One region of the Jeotgalicoccus huakuii genome, then DNA from elsewhere that is predicted to be linked to it. Evidence: riboswitches for the same ligand, from Rfam matches in the RefSeq annotation. Region 1 holds a riboswitch; the other holds the start of a gene.
The links. Region 1 has a riboswitch for lysine ahead of V6E76_RS03895 (Na+/H+ antiporter NhaC family protein). Riboswitches for the same ligand answer to the same signal wherever they lie in the genome.
Positions count from the first base shown of each region.

Region 2: another riboswitch for lysine. It lies ahead of V6E76_RS06420 (aspartate-semialdehyde dehydrogenase); the one in region 1 lies ahead of V6E76_RS03895 (Na+/H+ antiporter NhaC family protein).

Region 1 covers NZ_JAVIYN010000005.1:56,641-65,622, forward strand. The annotation lists gene V6E76_RS03890 (YutD family protein) at 32-337, opposite strand; gene V6E76_RS03895 (Na+/H+ antiporter NhaC family protein) at 405-1,988, opposite strand; lysine riboswitch at 2,061-2,224, opposite strand; gene V6E76_RS03900 (bifunctional metallophosphatase/5'-nucleotidase) at 2,266-3,585, opposite strand; gene V6E76_RS03905 (sulfite exporter TauE/SafE family protein) at 3,598-4,425, opposite strand; gene V6E76_RS03910 (DUF72 domain-containing protein) at 4,439-5,287, opposite strand; gene V6E76_RS03915 (EamA family transporter) at 5,339-6,241, shown strand; gene V6E76_RS03920 (thioredoxin family protein) at 6,284-6,832, opposite strand; gene V6E76_RS03925 (hypothetical protein) at 6,898-7,293, opposite strand; gene V6E76_RS03930 (AbgT family transporter) at 7,417-8,838, opposite strand; gene sufB (Fe-S cluster assembly protein SufB) at 8,963-8,982, opposite strand, start outside.
Region 2 covers NZ_JAVIYN010000010.1:77-9,058, forward strand. The annotation lists gene V6E76_RS06410 (S1-like domain-containing RNA-binding protein) at 153-1,028, opposite strand; gene V6E76_RS06415 (ATP-binding cassette domain-containing protein) at 1,198-2,799, shown strand; lysine riboswitch at 2,865-3,046, shown strand; gene V6E76_RS06420 (aspartate-semialdehyde dehydrogenase) at 3,131-4,108, shown strand; gene dapA (4-hydroxy-tetrahydrodipicolinate synthase) at 4,122-5,012, shown strand; gene dapB (4-hydroxy-tetrahydrodipicolinate reductase) at 5,009-5,722, shown strand; gene dapD (2,3,4,5-tetrahydropyridine-2,6-dicarboxylate N-acetyltransferase) at 5,737-6,450, shown strand; gene V6E76_RS06440 (M20 metallopeptidase family protein) at 6,452-7,603, shown strand; gene V6E76_RS06445 (alanine racemase) at 7,622-8,692, shown strand; gene lysA (diaminopimelate decarboxylase) at 8,682-8,982, shown strand, end outside.

The DNA of each region.
Region 1 (8,982 bases):
ATCATATCATAGAAAAAGAAGAAGCTAAGGTTTACACCTCCGCTTCTTCACCATTTTCTTCATTCTGTGTCTTCAATTCTGCCTTAGTTACTTTTCTTAAAATAAAGTAAGCACATCCAAAGTTGCAGTATTCATTTAAATATTCTTGGATTGTGTCTGCTCTTTTATCCGGCTCTATTTTACGTTTAGAAGATCGATAAAAACCAGCAAGCCTTAATTTTTCATAACCAATATCGCCGACGATATAGTCATATTTATTTAGTAGTTCACTATACTTTTCAACAAAGACCTCTTCATCAAATGCATCGCGGTAATTTTCCACGAGTTCAAAGTTCATATGACCAATGGTAATCACATTGACACATCCTTTACCTATAATAACTCTATTTTACCACAGTTATTTCTTATGTGGTTTCTTTAGATACAGGTCTGTAGATGAATTTTACAACAATAAATACGACGATTAAACATGCAAGTAAACTTAGTAGTGCTAGACCAACACTAAGTGTTGTCCCGAGTACAACAAAGGCAACTAGCCCGATAACAGCTGATAAAATGGCATAAGGTAACTGGGTCATTACGTGAACGATATAGTCCGCCCCGGAGCCAGTTGCTGATAGAATTGTCGTATCAGAAATTGGTGAACAGTGATCACCAAATACCGCACCAGCTAGTACAGCTGCAATTGATGGTAATAATAAATCAGTTGCATTTAATGAAATCATAATTTCGCCTGCAATTGGAATTAATATACCAAATGAACCCCAGCTTGTTCCCGTTGCCATAGCCATAATACATGCAACAATAAAAATGACGGCAGGAACAAGTGAAACGGGCAGGTTAGAACTTTCAACCATACCTCCGAGCACATCACCTGTTCCGAGTTCAGTAATTAAACCACCAATCATCCAAGCGAAAGTTAAGACTAACATTGCTGGAAACATTGCAAGGAACCCTGTTTTAATTCCTAAAAGTACTTGTTTAGATCCAAAGTTATCATCGTTCTTTGTATGTCCAATATAGTAAACTAGAGCTAAAGCTAGCCCTACAAGACCACCAATTACTAATGAGTGGGTAATCATCATATTCTCCAACATATCGATTAAGGTCCAAGAACCGGCCGCAATCCCCCCAGAGATGAACATGCTTGCAATAACAGTTATTGCTAAACCGATGATTGGTACTGTTAATGCTTTAGCACTGGAGCCTTCATGAACTGGGAGGTCGTCTTCTTCAGTTGCCATATCAGGTACCTTATCCCTTAAAATACCTTCGTTAATGGCTAAGTCTTCTTGTTTTCTCATCGGACCAATATCGAACTTAAAAATAATAACGAAAAGCATAATTGCCATTGCAGCAATGACATAGAAGTTCATTGGCACCATATACATAAAGCTTTGGAAAGGAGAAATATGTTCTAGACCAGCACTGACTAACAATGGAGCTGTCATACCCATAATACCCGCACCCCAACTTGAAATTGGAACCATTATAGATACTGGAGAAGCTGTTGTATCAACCAAGTATGCAAGCTTTGCTCTAGAAATTTTAAATTTGTCCGTGATGGGTTTGGCAACTTGACCAACAATTAAAGAACTAAAGTAATCATCTATAAAAATAATAACGCCTAAAAGTCCGGTAATAAGACCCGCTCCACGTCTAGTTTTAACTTTCGTTAAGGCCCATTCCGTAAAGGCTTTTGCACCGCCTGACATGTTCATAAATGCAGTCATAATACCAAGTAATGTTAAAAAGATTAAGATGAAGGCGTTCCATGTGTTTAAACCACCATCTTCAATAAATATTGCTAAAAATGAGTCGATTAAAATTTGGAAGAACTCACCAAAGTGCCCACCAGCAATAACGAAAGCAGCAGTCACAATTCCGGCACCTAAACTGATACTGACTTTTCTAGTTATAATAACTAAGATCAGTGTGAGTAAAGGTGGGACCAAGGGCATGTATTCCCAACTTAAAAAAGATTCCATATGTATTTCCTCCTAAAAATTTCAAATAAAAAAAACCATAAACACGCTATTATGTACGCATTTATGATTCCAATGTACTGTAGCGCATCATATAACTGACAGTCCTTAGTCTCTTAAACTAAGACCCAGAATAAGTACCCGCCGGTCTTATTCTTCGGCGTCTTTCCCTTTCGATATTCCTAATCGCATGCCTGCTAGAATATTTACTGATAAAAAACGCAACCTCTACTTTTTTTATTCAATTGTTTTTCATTATAACACAAGCTTTTATAAATGACTATAAGCATTTTAAATAGTTCTTGATAATGTCGCGGAGTAAATCTGGCATCATATAATCTTTTTTTGAATATCTAAACTGTGGGAAAATACGACCAAATGTATACATATCTAAAGTACCAAGTGAATATGTACGTCCATCATCAATTAATTCATTGCCGATGTAATACTCTCTCTCAGATTGAACGTACGATATATTATCCATGACAAAGGCACCAAATATATCACCTCTAAAACCGAGGCCCCTGACAATCTCATCCTTATACTCATGACGATTTGCTTCTGTAAAAACTTCTTTCATTTCTCGTCCTGTCAACTCGATTTTCACAGCATTAATCGCGTGTGGTAATACTTTGTGTAAAGCATACTCTGTCAATTCTCCACCTTCAAACGGACTCGCCACTAGACCAGTATGAATAAGACCTACATCACTGTCTGTAAAATCTCGTATCATATAAGCTAGTAAGGATGCAAAACGAGAGGCAGAATACAGTCGTCTTTCAATCGGATAGGCGTCACTTTTAATCACTGTATTACTCAGCATTTCTTTACCGAGTTGATAATAATTGTTTTCTTTAGGTGCAAGGAAGTCGGCCTCAATCAATTTTGCATTTTTACCGATCAATTTTTTACCTTGAAAGTTCAAGGTCACTTCTCCAATATACTCACCGTATCGACCAGCGGCAGCTAAGAGTACGCCATTAATGCGCTCGCCATAATCAAAGTGGTGATGTGTGTGTGAAGATAAAATCAAATCAATCTCTGGAAAGCGGTTCGCTAAATTTTCATCATCATACATACCAAGATGGCTTAGCATAACAATGACATCCACCTTACCCCGAAGTTCAGCTAAATATTTTTCAACCCATGAGAATGCATCTGCAACTTCCCAGTCTAAGGCTAAGTAAAATGGGGTAAATTCAACAGTCGCCGCTATAAAACCAATCTTAACACCCTTCACTTCCTTAATAGTGTAGGGTTTAAAAAATGGATTATCCGCACCAACCTCTCTTAAGTTTGTACAAATAACATCAAAGTTCGCATCATCATAAAGGTGTTTCAATTGATCTTTTGTAAGGGTAATACCTTCATTATTCCCTATCGTCGCAACATCGCATGTCGCTTCGTTTAATAGTTCAATATTTCCTTTACCGAGCGTTGCCTCAGTGTATGGATGTGAGCGGTCAACATGATCACCAATGTCCACATATACCATGTTATCTCTGTATTGGTGTCTTTTATCGTTAAGAAAACTAGTAAATTTCACATAGTTATCTAACGCACTGTGAATATCATTTGTGTGATAAATCTTCACTTCCATACTATACACTCCTTAGAAAAAAGTTTGAGAAATTAAATATATACCCAGTAGGAATAGAACAGAACGTAAGATGATAACGAGACTGTTTGAGTTGAATTTCTGATTAATCTTAACACCTATATTCGCACCTAAAATAGCAGCAGGCACAAGTAAGAGTATATACATAAAGACGACATTCCCTTGTAGTATATGACCTGAGGCAGAGGATAAGCCAGAAAAGAAGACCATCATCATACTTGTACCAATGGCAATAGTCGGTGGCATACGAAAGACCATCAACATGAGCGGCGTCATCAGTACGCCACCACCAATACCGAAGAGCCCCGTTACAAAACCAACTAGAAACGTAATTGCAATAGCCAGATACGGTGGGAAACCATAGTGATAGACATTCCCCATATTGTCTCTATGAGGCTTCATATATTTAGGATTTTGAAATATTTTTAATGGTTTAATCTTGTTTCTAACGACCAACAAAATAGAAACAAAAATTAGGAAGACACCAAAGTATAAATTGAAACTATCCACTGTAAAAAGACTACTCGCATAAGAACCTGTGAAGGCTCCAGGAATTAGTCCGATTAAAAATAGCGTACCATTTTGTCTATCAACTTGATTGTTTTTTGCATACGACCACATCGCACTTAAGCCTGTGAAAATTAATAGCATACTAGATGTACCGACAGCTGTTTGAGGTGTTATCGAAGGTAAGAGCCCTAAAGATAGTCCGAAATACATTAGTGCAGGCACAACAATAACACCCCCGCCAATACCGACGAGTGATCCTAAAATAGAAGAGAGTAACCCGATTAACATCAGTATAATGACAACTGTAATCATGTCGTCCAGCCCCTTAGAATAGTTTCAATTGTTTAGGAAATAGCCCGCTATATTCAATATCCATTAAATCTATAAAAGTCTTGGCATTTCCTGCAGCATGGCCACCGGAATTATTATTAAAGACGATATATATATGTTTCGTTTTATGTTTTAGAATATCCACTTGTCTTTTCAACCAAGCGAGCTCATCTTTGTTATAATCATATAGATAACGTACCTCACGCCACTCATCAGAAGTTCGATTTTGCTGGGTCCAACCATGTACGTTACGACCATGTAGTCTAATAAAGGCAATATCATCAGTGACTCTGTTAACAAATGGTATTGACCCGATACCAGCATTGGGTTCGTCACAAATACTGTGAATCAATTCTGAGTCATGTAAAAAACTAAGCGTTTCTTCTTTATACTCATCTTGAAACCATGTTTGGTTACGAAATTCTACTGCAATTTTGTATGGTTTTAATAATTCTGTTGCAAATTTTACATATCTTATATTTTTACTTGTACAATCAAACCACGGTGGAAATTGTAGTAAGACAAAAGCGAGTTTATTTCTTTCTTGCATTGGTTTTAACATATCTTTAAATGCTATAAAGACATCTTTAATTGAATCATAGTAATCACGATAATCACTATGCCCTGTCATAAATTGATGTGCCTTAACAACAAATTTAAATGACTCTGGTGTCTCCTGACACCATTTTTCTATTGTAGATGTTCTTTGTATGGCATAATATGTAGCATCGAGTTCTACAATTGGAAAATGTGAAGCATAAGTCATCAATTTATCTTTTTTGTTTGACAGTTCTGTATATAGTGAATCATGGTCACCCCAGCCTGTCAGTCCTATAAAAATCATTCAATCACCTTACTTCATTTTACCACATTTAATAAAGGAGGTATGCCAACCATGAAAAATGAAAATCATATCAAAGGTTTAATTTTTGTTATAATCGGTGCCTCTTTATGGGGAATTGGGGGTACTGCATCAGATTACATACTTACGCATACACCGACTAATGTCTCTTGGTATGTCACTGCGAGATTATTAATTAGCGGTGTGATTTTACTGTCCATATACACCTTATTTTTTAGAAAAAGACATCGTACTGTTTGGACAAAACATACTACTCTAATGTTTTTAATCTACTCGATTTTCGGAATGACTATGGTTCAATATACATTTATGGCTGCCATCGGTTATGGAAATGCTGCCGTAGCAACTGTCTTACAGTGTACGGGGCCAATATATATTATCCTTTACGCCATCTTTAAGAAATATAGACCATGGACTAAATTTGAAGCGATAATAATACTTGCGATGATCATAGGTGTATTTTTAATTGCTACAAATGGCAACATTGAAAGCCTATCAGTACCACCACTTGCTTTGGCATTCGGTCTCTTATCTGGTATCGCACTTGCTTACTACACCATTCATGCACCAGTATTAATGCAATACTTACACCCACTTCAACTTGTAGGTGGGTCAATGCTAGTCGGTGGTATACTAATGAATTTTATTCATCCGATTTGGGAATTTGAATATCAATTTGATTGGACCTTTACCCAAATTCTTATTTTGGTGCTATCCATTTTACTCGGTACAACACTCGCCTTTTTCTTATATATCACAAGTACAAAATATTTAAGCTCTACAGAGACAGGTATACTAGGTTTACTAGAGCCTGTATCTGCAGTGATTACATCAGTATTACTTTTAAATGTGAGCTTAGGTATTTACCAATCCATCGGAATCATAATAATTCTAGCTGTTGGAATATTTATCAGTACAAGAAAACAGAAGGCCTAATAAAAAAGACTTAGAAATCTGTATGATTTCTAAGTCTTTTTGTTACGAACTTAATACTTGTTTTAAATCCGTTTCCACTGCTTGCCACAGTTCTGGTGATGTAGAGAATTTTTCTCTCATCTCTTTTTTAACACCTTCAAAGGCCGCCTCATATTCAGCTGTGCCTTTTTCTGGCATGTCTTTCATTAAGTCTTTTTGAATTAAGTCAGTCATCGGTGCTTTTGGTCCCCAAACTGCTACTTCTTCATTTGAATTGTTAAGTGCAATAACCTTAGGAATGACTCTATTACCATTAGTTAAATATTCATCCATTAATTCTAGATTTTCATCTCTTAAGGCAACTCTAACATCCGTTTCCGCTGCTTCTGACAATTTAAACAAAATTGCAAGGTTTAACATGCAATGTGCACACCAAGGTTCAGCAATGACCAATAATTTTCTGCCACTCTCTTTTAAGCGTTCAAAATCTGAATCCTGTTGAACTTCGTGTTCATCGTAAATTTTATCGAAACCGGATTTTAGATCTGAAAGAGTCTGACGATATGCATCAATTGTAAGCCCTGAATCATAATATGCTTTTAAGTTAACCATTTAACTTCCCGCCTTCATTTAGTGATTACTTCCATTATAAAGGCACATCTCGGTTCCTCCAAATATTATACTTTTTGTTCGTAGTTTGAAGTATTAGATTCTCTTAAATTTAAGAATAAATTGATCCCGAATAAGATAATAGCAATGAGAAACATTGGTCCACCTATAAAAGTGAATATATGCGCAACCCCTGGATTGACTTGTACATAAAAAGTACTAAAGATAAATAAAGGTACACCAATATGGTATAGCCAAAACGTTGCTATACCTAATTTATTCTTCGCCAAATGAGGATAAACACATAATACAGCACCTATACCAAGCGTTGTTAACCAACCAACAACATTCGTGTGTGCATGTCCTGCTGCCCAGTTTAATTGAATCGTATACGACATAAATAAACCAACTGATATCCCGATAACTAAATACAACACAGCTAACTTAAGCCAAGTCGGGCCCATGAAATTCCTCCTTATATTTGTATTTATTTCCATCATATCACCTAAATATAATTGTGCAAATTTTCTGTACATTTATTAAAGTAAAAAAAGAAACTCAAACTAAAGTCTGAGTTTCTGACATTATTATTGCAAGTGAATTAAAGTCGCTACAACTAAAGCAATTGCTGCGATAACTAACCATATCAATGTTAACTTCCAAATAAATTTGACCCATTTAATATATGGTATACCTGCGACAGCTAAGACACCCATAAGAGATGCAGATGTTGGGATAATACTATTTGTAATTGCATCACCATACTGATATGCCAGTACAGCTACTTGTCTAGGTATCTCTTGTAAATCAGAGATCGGCACCATAACAGGCATTGTTGTCATAGCTTGACCTGAGCCTGATGGAATAAAGAAATTAATAAACACTTGTACGATAAGCATACCGACTGCGGTGAGAGAGTTTGGTACAAGGTCTAATACAGAGCTCATACTATAAATAATCGTATCTATAATTAGTCCTGACTCAAGGACTACAAGTATCGCTCTAGCGAAACCAACAATGATTGCACCATAAACTACGATTTTCATACCATCTATGAAAGAATCAAAAATGTCATTAAGTTTTAATCCACCAACAAAACCAATGATTATACCTACTACAAAGAAGTTTGCGGCAAGCTCTGTTAAGAACCAGTCGTACTGAAAGATACCAAACACATTAATCGCAATTGTCAAAGCGAATAACACAACGATAACGATATGTCTCTTTGACAATTCAAATTTCTCCATGTCCGCATCGGTGAAATTGAGCTGCCCATATTGTCCTTCGTTGTAAACAAGGCTTTTAGTTGGATCATTTTTAACTTTCTTAGCATAGCGCATTACATACAAAATTCCAGCCGCTAAAACAATAATATAAACAACAGTTCTAAAGCCCCATCCCGAGAATATTGGTAACTCCGCAATACCATGGGCGACACCAACAGTAAATGGATTAAACATCCCTCCTATAAAACCTGATGCGGCTCCTAAGGTAACCATTGCAGTCCCGACCATAGCATCATAACCGAGTGCTACAGCTAACATGATACCGATGGGTACAAAAATAATTGCTTCTTCGGACATACCGGTTGTAAATCCTAGTACAGAAAAGATGAACATGACAACAGGTATTAAAAGCACTTCATTATTACCAACATTTCTCATTACTTTTTGAATGATTGCTTCAATCGCTCCTGTAGAACGTATAACTCCAAAAGCGCCACCAATTAAAAAGATATAAAATACAATGCTTGATGCTTCCATCAAACCATTCGGTATCGCCATAAATAAATCCATCAAGGAAACTGGACTTTGCTCCACAGCATGATAACTATCACTGACAACTTCTACACGGTCATCAACTTCTACACGGTCGTATTCCCCTGCTGGAATTACGTAGGACAATGCAGCACCGATAATGACTATAGCAAGTAATATCGCATAGGTATGAGGAAACTTACTCGAAAAATCTTTATTACTTCCCTTTGTTTGATTTGTTTCTTCCTTCACTAAAAACCACCCCTAAATGTATATTAGTTCTAATACCCTCATTCACAAATAATACACATTTATAGAAAAATAAAAAAAGACTTAGAAATCAAGTTGATTTCTAAGCCCTTAAAAATTTTATAGATTAACCGATTGAACCTTCCA
Region 2 (8,982 bases), on a different contig from region 1:
CGCGAAAAGTCAAATACGCGCCAATGAGCGGATCACAATGGCGCGAAAAGTCAAATACGCGCCAATGAGCGGATCACAATGGCGCGAAAAGTCAAATACGTGCCAATGAGCGGATCACATAGGCGCGTACATATCATAGAATCAATATATATTTACTTATCTTTCAAGTGTGTCATTCCGTTAACAAACTCGATACGACCTTCTTTTAAGAGACCGCCTAAAGCGCGTTTGAACTGACCTTTAGATAGGTTGAAGACACGCTTGATGTCTTCGGGTGAACTTTTATCGTTAAATTCCATCATGTCATCATGCATCTGCATGTATTCGACGATACGTTCTCCGTCTGTACCGAGACGTTTATAGGATTTTTCTAGGAATGAGCCATTGACTTCACCCTTGTCATTAATGCCAATCAATCTAAAGGAAACTTCTTGACCGAGGCGTGGTTCTTGCTCTCTTTCACTCTCGTGAACGAAGACCTTGTAGCCCTCATCTGAAATCAGGAAGGTTCCGACTTTAAGTAAGCGGTATGGACGACCTTTTAGCCACTTGTTACCGAGGGTCTCATAGTCCTCACGAGTCAATTTCTGGAACTTTTCACTTACTTCTGTTTCAGTAATTAGGCGGCCGTACAACTGATCATCTGCCTCAACACGAATCGTTGCGTAGACCATATCATCGACAGCTGGCCAAACTTCCTTCATCCGTGGAAGATCAATCCAAGGAATGAGGATTTCACGTGGTGAGCCAATGTCTAAGTATGCCCCATCACGATTGACTTCGCTCACTCGTGCGTAGCCGAATTTGTCCGCTGTAATGCTCGGGATTTTAGGGGTTGCGAAGAGTTCACCTGAGCGGTTTGGATAGATAAAGACCGGCACCTCTTCGTCAATATCATAATCCAAGTCCCCTTCTATTTCTGAACGGTTCATACGGATATACTTTTCATCTTCAGTTACAAGATGATAGGTTGAGCTTTCTTTTTTGATTACTTTTAAAAATTGTACTGTACCTGATATTTTAGTCATTTTAAGTCCTCATTTGTTTCACAAATTGTTTTAATATTATTTGTTTTATTTTAGCAATGGCCTCATTGGTTTCAAAGGTTAACTATATTCCAATAATATCATATTTATGGTATCATCGCTTATGAATGTAAACTTTTAAAACGAATGTTTAATATAAAGGAGAATGCACATGCTGCAAGTAAGTGACGTGAGTCTGAGATTTGGAGATAGAAAACTTTTTGAAGATGTAAACATTAAATTCACACCAGGAAATTGTTACGGTTTAATCGGTGCAAATGGTGCAGGTAAATCTACATTTCTTAAGGTTTTAACTGGTGAAGTTGACTCAGATGGCCACGTGATTTTAGGACAAGACGAACGCATGGCGTTCTTAAGACAGGATCACTTTGGTTATGAAGACACAAGAGTCTTAGATGTTGTCATGATGGGCCATGAGAAATTATGGAATGTCATGAACGAAAAAAATGAAATCTACATGAAACCTGATTTCTCAGATGAGGACGGTATTAGAGCGGCTGAACTTGAAGGAGAATTTGGTGAGATGGGTGGTTGGACTGCAGAAAGTGATGCAGAGTCCCTACTCCACGGTCTTGGAATTCCCCACGACTTAGTAGATAAGAACATGTCTGAACTCGATAATACACAAAAGGTAAAAGTACTTTTAGCTCAAAGTCTATTCGGTAATCCTGATGTACTGTTACTCGATGAGCCGACCAACGGTTTAGACATTGAAGCGGTACAGTGGTTAGAAGAGTTCCTAATCGATTTTGAAAATACTGTAATCGTCGTATCCCACGACAGACACTTCCTAAATAATGTATGTACACATATTGCGGATTTAGACTTTGGTAAGATTAAAGTTTATGTTGGAAACTACGATTTCTGGTATCAATCTAGTCAGATGGCTCTACAAATGGCCCAAGACCAAAATAAGAAAAAAGAAGAAAAAATTAAAGAACTGAAAGACTTCGTTGCTAGGTTCTCAGCCAACGCTTCTAAATCTAAGCAGGCAACGAGTCGTAAGAAAATGCTTGATAAGATTGAACTTGAAGATATTCAACCTTCATCTCGTCGCTATCCATTTGTTAACTTTACTGCAGGTAGAGAAATCGGTAATGAGCTCTTACAAGTTACTGGACTATCCTACTCTATTGACGGAGAAAAAGTACTTGATAATCTATCGTTTACTTTAGCACCTTATAGTAAAGTCATTTTAACAGGTGGATCAGAATTACAAAGAACGACCCTACTCCGAATTTTAGCTGGTGAAATTGAAGCAGATGAAGGCGAAGTTCGCTGGGGTGTCACAACATCACAATCTTACTTCCCTAAAGATAATAGCGAATACTTTGAAGGTGTCGACTTAAGTCTTGTTGAATGGTTACGTCAGTATGCACCACCAGAAGAACAGACTGAAACATTCTTAAGAGGCTTCCTAGGTCGTATGCTCTTTTCTGGTGAAGAAGCGAAGAAAAAAGCGAGCGTATTATCAGGGGGAGAGAAGGTACGCGCCATGCTCAGTAAGATGATGTTATCTCAAGCGAACGTCATTCTACTTGATGAGCCAACAAACCACTTGGACCTAGAAAGTATTACTGCTGTCAACGATGGCTTGAAGAAATTTAAAGGTTCTATGATCTTTACATCACACGACTTAGAGTTCATCAATACAATTTCAAACACAGTCTTAGACATCTCTGACAACAAGGCAATCGTTAAGGAAATTGGTTATGAAGATTACCTTATAGAAAAAGGAATTATCAAGAAATAAGAACTTTCTGTTTACTTTGAATATTACCTTATGTATAATGACATCTAACGACAAAAAACTAAATATTATTAAGATGAGGCGCATCAATCATGAGTACTCATATACTTAACTTCTGCGAAAGTGTATATGATTAAAGGGTGAGATGCCGAAATGAATGGTAGAAACGCAGCTACCACTCGTTGGATTCGTAGGTTAAGAGCTAAGGATTTGTCATTATTTTCACGGATAATGGAGTGCATCACTTGTATATAAATTTTAAACAAGTCTGGTCACCCAGGCTTGTTTTTTTATTTACATTTTTGAATGTACTTAGAAAACTAGGAGGCATGTTATGAAATTAGCAGTAGTTGGTGCAACAGGTGTTGTAGGTACAAAAATGTTAGAAATGATTGAGCAATATGAAATTCCTTTTGATGACTTGGTCTTATTTTCATCCAAGCGTTCAAGTGGTAAGGAAGTTGAGTTTAAAGGACAAACTTACATTGTCGAAGAATTAACGGAAGATAAAACAAAAGATGGCTTTGATTACGTCGTCATGAGTGCAGGGGGGCGGGCGAGTGAAAAGTTCGCCCCACTCTTTGAAGACAATGGCGCAATCATTATCGATAACTCAAGTTTTTGGAGAATGAAGGATGATATCGACCTCATCGTTCCAGAAATCAATGAGCCTAGATTAAATAGAAAGATTATAGCGAATCCGAACTGTTCAACAATTCAATCTGTGATTGCCTTACAACCGCTCTACGATAACTTTGGTATCAAGCGTGTCCATTACGCAACTTACCAGTCGGTATCTGGTTCAGGTGCAGGTGGTATTAGGGATTTAGAAGAAGGTGCCAAAGGTGAAGCACCGACAACATATCCGAAACCCATTTATAATAATGTGATTCCTCAAATTGACGTCTTTTTAGAAGATGGTTATACAAAAGAAGAAGTCAAAATGATTGATGAAACGAAAAAGATTCTTGGAAATGATGATATTCAGGTCACTGCAACTTGTGTGAGAGTACCAGTAATTTCGAGTCATAGTGTTCAGATCAATGTCACACTAGATAAAAGAGCAACAGAAGAAGAAGTTAGGGAAGCTTTTAGAAACGTACCACACATTGTCTTGATGGATGATCCTAAAAATGGTGTCTACCCTACACCTTTTGAAGCATCTCATCAAAATGAGATTTACGTCGGTCGTATTAGAAAAGACCCTACACTCGAGAACACCTTCCACGTATGGTGTGTCGGAGACAACTTACTTAAAGGTGCCGCACAAAACACAGTTCAAATTCTTAAAACGCTAATCGATAATAAATAAGGAGCGGATATATATGACCCATATTTTTGAAGGTATTGGTGTCGCAATGACCACCCCATTTTCGAATAATCAAGTGGATTACGAAGCATATAAAAATCATATTGAATTTTTAATAGAGAACAACGCACAAAGCTTAATTATCAATGGCACAACTGGAGAATCCCCTACCCTTGCAGATGATGAAATCAAAGGACTGTTAAAAACAGCGATTGAAACAGTGAATGGTCGTGTTCCAGTGATTGCTGGGACCGGAACAAACTCTACAGAGCGCTCAATTGCCCTATCGAAATATGCTGAAGAAGCGGGTGCTGACGCAGTCATGTTAATTACGCCTTATTACAATAAGAGTAATCAACGCGGTTTAGTCGCACACTTCACAACGATTGCAGATGCCATTAACATTCCGATTGTCTTATATAATGTGCCGTCCAGAACGAACTTATCAATTGAACCTGAGACGGTACTAGAACTCAGCCAACACAGAAATATTGTCGCTTTAAAAGATGCTGTTGGTGACTTAAACTACACAATCAACGTCTTAAACTTAGTCGATGAAAACTTTGCCCTTTACAGTGGCAACGATGATAATTTCACAGACTTTACAGATCTTGGCGGTAAAGGTTTAATTTCAGTAGTCGGTAATGTGATTCCAAAAGAATTACAAGATGTCTACGAGCGTCAAACTAATAATGACCGTGAGACTGCAAGAGCACGTTTTAAAGATTTAATGCCGGTCATCAATGCAGTACAAATAGACGTCAACCCAATCCCAGTTAAAGCACTCACAGCAGAACTTGGTTTTGGTCAATATGAATTAAGACTTCCACTCCTACCATTAGATGAAGCAGTTAGACAGACTGTTGTTGAAGTTTATCAAAGTTATAAAGAAGGTGTCAGAGTATGAAGATACTCTTGATTGGTTACGGGACGATGAATCAAATTGTTAGTCGTCTCGCTAAGGAAAAGGGACATGAGATTATCGGTGTGATTTCATCATCGACAGATGCCTACCCAAATTTTACGACTATTGATGAAGCAGGTGCAGATGTTGCAATTGATTTTTCAAATCCTGAAAGATTGATTCCTTTGATTTCAGAAGATTTTAAAACACCACTCGTCGTTGCAACGACAGGATCTAAAGAAGAGATTGTTAGCTTACTGGAAAAGAGAGCTGAATCGTCTCCTGTGTTCTTTAGTGCCAATATGAGTTATGGTGTAAATGTCTTAAATAATTTACTTAAAAAAGCCTTAAGTGAATTGAAAGACTATGACCTAGAATTAATTGAGCGTCACCATAATAAAAAAGTTGACGCCCCGAGTGGTACTTTAGTTAAACTGTTAGATACAGCACTTGAAGAAAGACCAGGAAGCTATCCAGTTTACGATCGATCCAGTGCTACAACACCACGCAGTAAAGAAGAGATTGGTGTAAGTGCCATTCGAGGTGGGACGATTGTCGGTACCCATGACGCAATATTTGCAGGTCATGATGAGGTTATTGAACTGAGACACACCGCCCAGTCAAAAGATATCTTTGCAAACGGTGCAATAAAGGCAGCAGAGGCTTTGATTCATAAAGAAAATGGATTTTATAACTACAACAATTTATTTTAAGGAGAAATTTACACATGGAGAAATTTACAGCAGAAGAACTTATTAATTACATTTCAGAGGCAGAAAAAGAAACACCTTTAAAGATATATATCAATGGAGATTTTTCTGATGTCACTTTTGATGCGTCATTTAAAGTATTTGGTACGAATGAATCTAAAACGATTTTTGCCGACTCAAAAGATTGGCAAGCCTTTTACCCTTCAATTGAAGACAAGGTAACTGATATTGTCGTAGAACAAGATCGTCGTAACTCAGCCATTCCACTCATGGACCTTACTAATACAAATGCACGTATTGAACCCGGTGCTTTCATTCGTGAACATGCAGTTATCGAAGATGGTGCGGTAGTCATGATGGGTGCTTCTATTAATATTGGTGCCATCGTTGGTGAAGGTACTATGATTGATATGAACGCTGTTTTAGGTGGCCGTGCGACGACAGGTAAAAATGTTCACGTCGGTGCTGGAGCAGTACTTGCTGGGGTGATTGAACCGCCAAGTGCCTCACCTGTTGTTATTGAAGACGATGTATTAATCGGTGCGAACGCTGTAATTTTAGAAGGTGTTACAGTCGGACAAGGCTCAATTGTTGCAGCTGGTGCAATCGTGACTGAAGATGTACCTGCAGGTTCGGTTGTTGCAGGCACACCGGCAAAAGTCATCAAACAAGCAAGTGAAGTGACTGACTCTAAAAAAGAAATCGTTCAAGCACTGAGAAAGTTGAAATAAGATGACTAGTGCAACAAATGAAGAATTAGAATTCGTTATTAAACATAGAAGACATTTACATCAACACCCTGAGCTAAGTATGGAAGAATTCGAGACGACTGAATATATTATCAGTGTGCTTGAGGCACTTGATGTGCCCTACTACCGTGTGCTAGAAACGGGTGTGATTGTTGAATTAAAAGGAAATAGTGATAAGATTCTTGGCTTTAGAGCTGATATTGATGCCCTACCGATTCAAGAAGTGAATGACGTAGAGTATAAGAGTCAAGTAGATAATGTAATGCATGCGTGTGGCCATGATGGCCACACGACTGCCCTCTTACTCTTTATAAAGCGGATGAAAAAAGTGTTTGATCAAGGGGAATTAAAGCACAACTGTGTCTTTATCTTTCAACCGAGTGAAGAAAGTAACGCAGGTGCAAATCTTTTACTTAAGGCATGGGAGAATAGACCGGAATTTGATGCCATATTTGGCATTCATCTAATGCCAGATGAACTAGAAGGTACAGCGCACTATAGGGATGAGGAATTAACTGCGAGTGCGAATGAGTTCCACTTTACTGTTGATGGTACTAGTGCGCATGTGGCTCAAAAACATCAAGGGCGTTCTGCACTTGAGGCAATCATTAAAATTGCCAATGAAGTTTCAAATATTCAACAGTTCCACCTGGATGGTTTAAATAGAAATATTGTACACATGGGTGAACTACAAGCAGGAGAAGCAATTAATACAGTACCAGCTAAAGCTTCTCTTAGAGGAACAATACGTACTTATGAAGAAGCGGATTTAAGTCAGATTAAAACACAGATGGCTAAAATAAAAGAAGCTTCTGAGCTACTCTACGGTGTGAGAACAGATTTAGCATATAATAGTGGCTATCCTGCGGTAAGAAATAATGGAAGTCTTAAAGGTTTAGTAGAAAAATCCTTATCGTCAATCGGCATGGAAGTGAATGACATGGAAAAACCTTACTTATTCGGTGAAGATTTTTCATTCTACGGAGAAATCGCACCGGCGTATTTTGTTTTTATCGGTTCGAGAAATATCGATCAAGGTTTCGTTACAGGACTACACACCAATACTTTTAACTTTGATGAACGTGTCCTGATTGATGTAGCGAACTACTATGAAGCAATTTTAAATCACTATTAACGGTCAGGAGTGGCGAATATGGGCGGCGTATTTCAAGTCGATCAGGCTGAATTTATTGAACAAGCAAAACAATTTCAGCTAGAGGGTCAAACAATTGCGGTTGTAAAAAATAATGCATATAACTATGGTTTAGACTTCGCAGTGAAGGCCTTTGCCATAGCAGGCATAGATTATTTTGCAACGACTTCAATCGAAGATGCAATTTATATCAGAAAAATTTGTGGGCAGAAGGTTAATATCTTTCTCCTAAACCCGACAACTGATTTTAAGCGGGTCAAACAGCATCGACTTGAGATTACCCTACCTTCACTTGACTATTATATGTCCTATAAGCATGAATTAGCGGACATTGACTTACATATTGAATTCGAGGGACTATTTAAGCGCTCAGGGTTCGCTAAAATCAATGAGGTCGAAGCATTTTTAAAAGATGCAAAGTTTGAAGATTTTGACTTAAATATTAAAGGACTATGGACACATTTCGGTTATGCCGATGAATTTGATGGTGTATACGAAAAGGAAAGACAGCTATGGCTGGATTTTGTAGAAGGTGTTTTTGAACTGGGGGTTCACCCACCAGTGATTCATGCACAAAATAGCGCGTCATATAAGCGTGATGGCCTTTTTAATAATCATAGTCATGTTCGCCTCGGCATCGGCTTATATGGATCCAAACCCTTTAAATCATTAGATAGTAAAGACTTCATACAAAGTGTGTCTGTCACTGCCCCAATTGTCCAAATTAGGCAGTTAAAAGCGGGAGAATCACTTGGCTATAGTAAAGCATTTACGGCGACAGAAGATTGTAAGGTCGCTATTGTTGATATCGGCTATGGTGATGGTATTTTAAGAGAAAGAATTAAACATGGCTGTGAAATTGGTGATCGTTCATATGAGATTGTTGCCTTGATGATGAGTCACATGGCAGTTTTGGTTGATGATCACGTTAAGATGCACATGCCGGTTTACTTATATGGTAAAAGCCAAAGGATTGATTACTTTACAGCACTTGGAGTCGGTGCAAACTCAGAACAACTCGGTGCTTTTAATTACAACTCGATGAGGAGAGAAATTGTTTATGACGACTGAATACGAAAACGGACAATTAATGATGCGGGGCCATAAAATTGCAGACCTTGCAAAAGAATATGGCACACCATTAATAATCTATGATGAGGATAAAATGACTTCAATGATGAATCAATATCATCAAATCTTTAAAAGACATCAAGTCCCCTACTCAATTTCTTATGCCTCCAAAGCATTTTCAAGCATTCAAATGATTAAACTTCTAAATCGTCAACAAATGGAACTGGACGTTGTATCAGTTGGAGAACTCTATACCGCACTAGAGGCAGGTTTTCCAGTAGAAGATATTC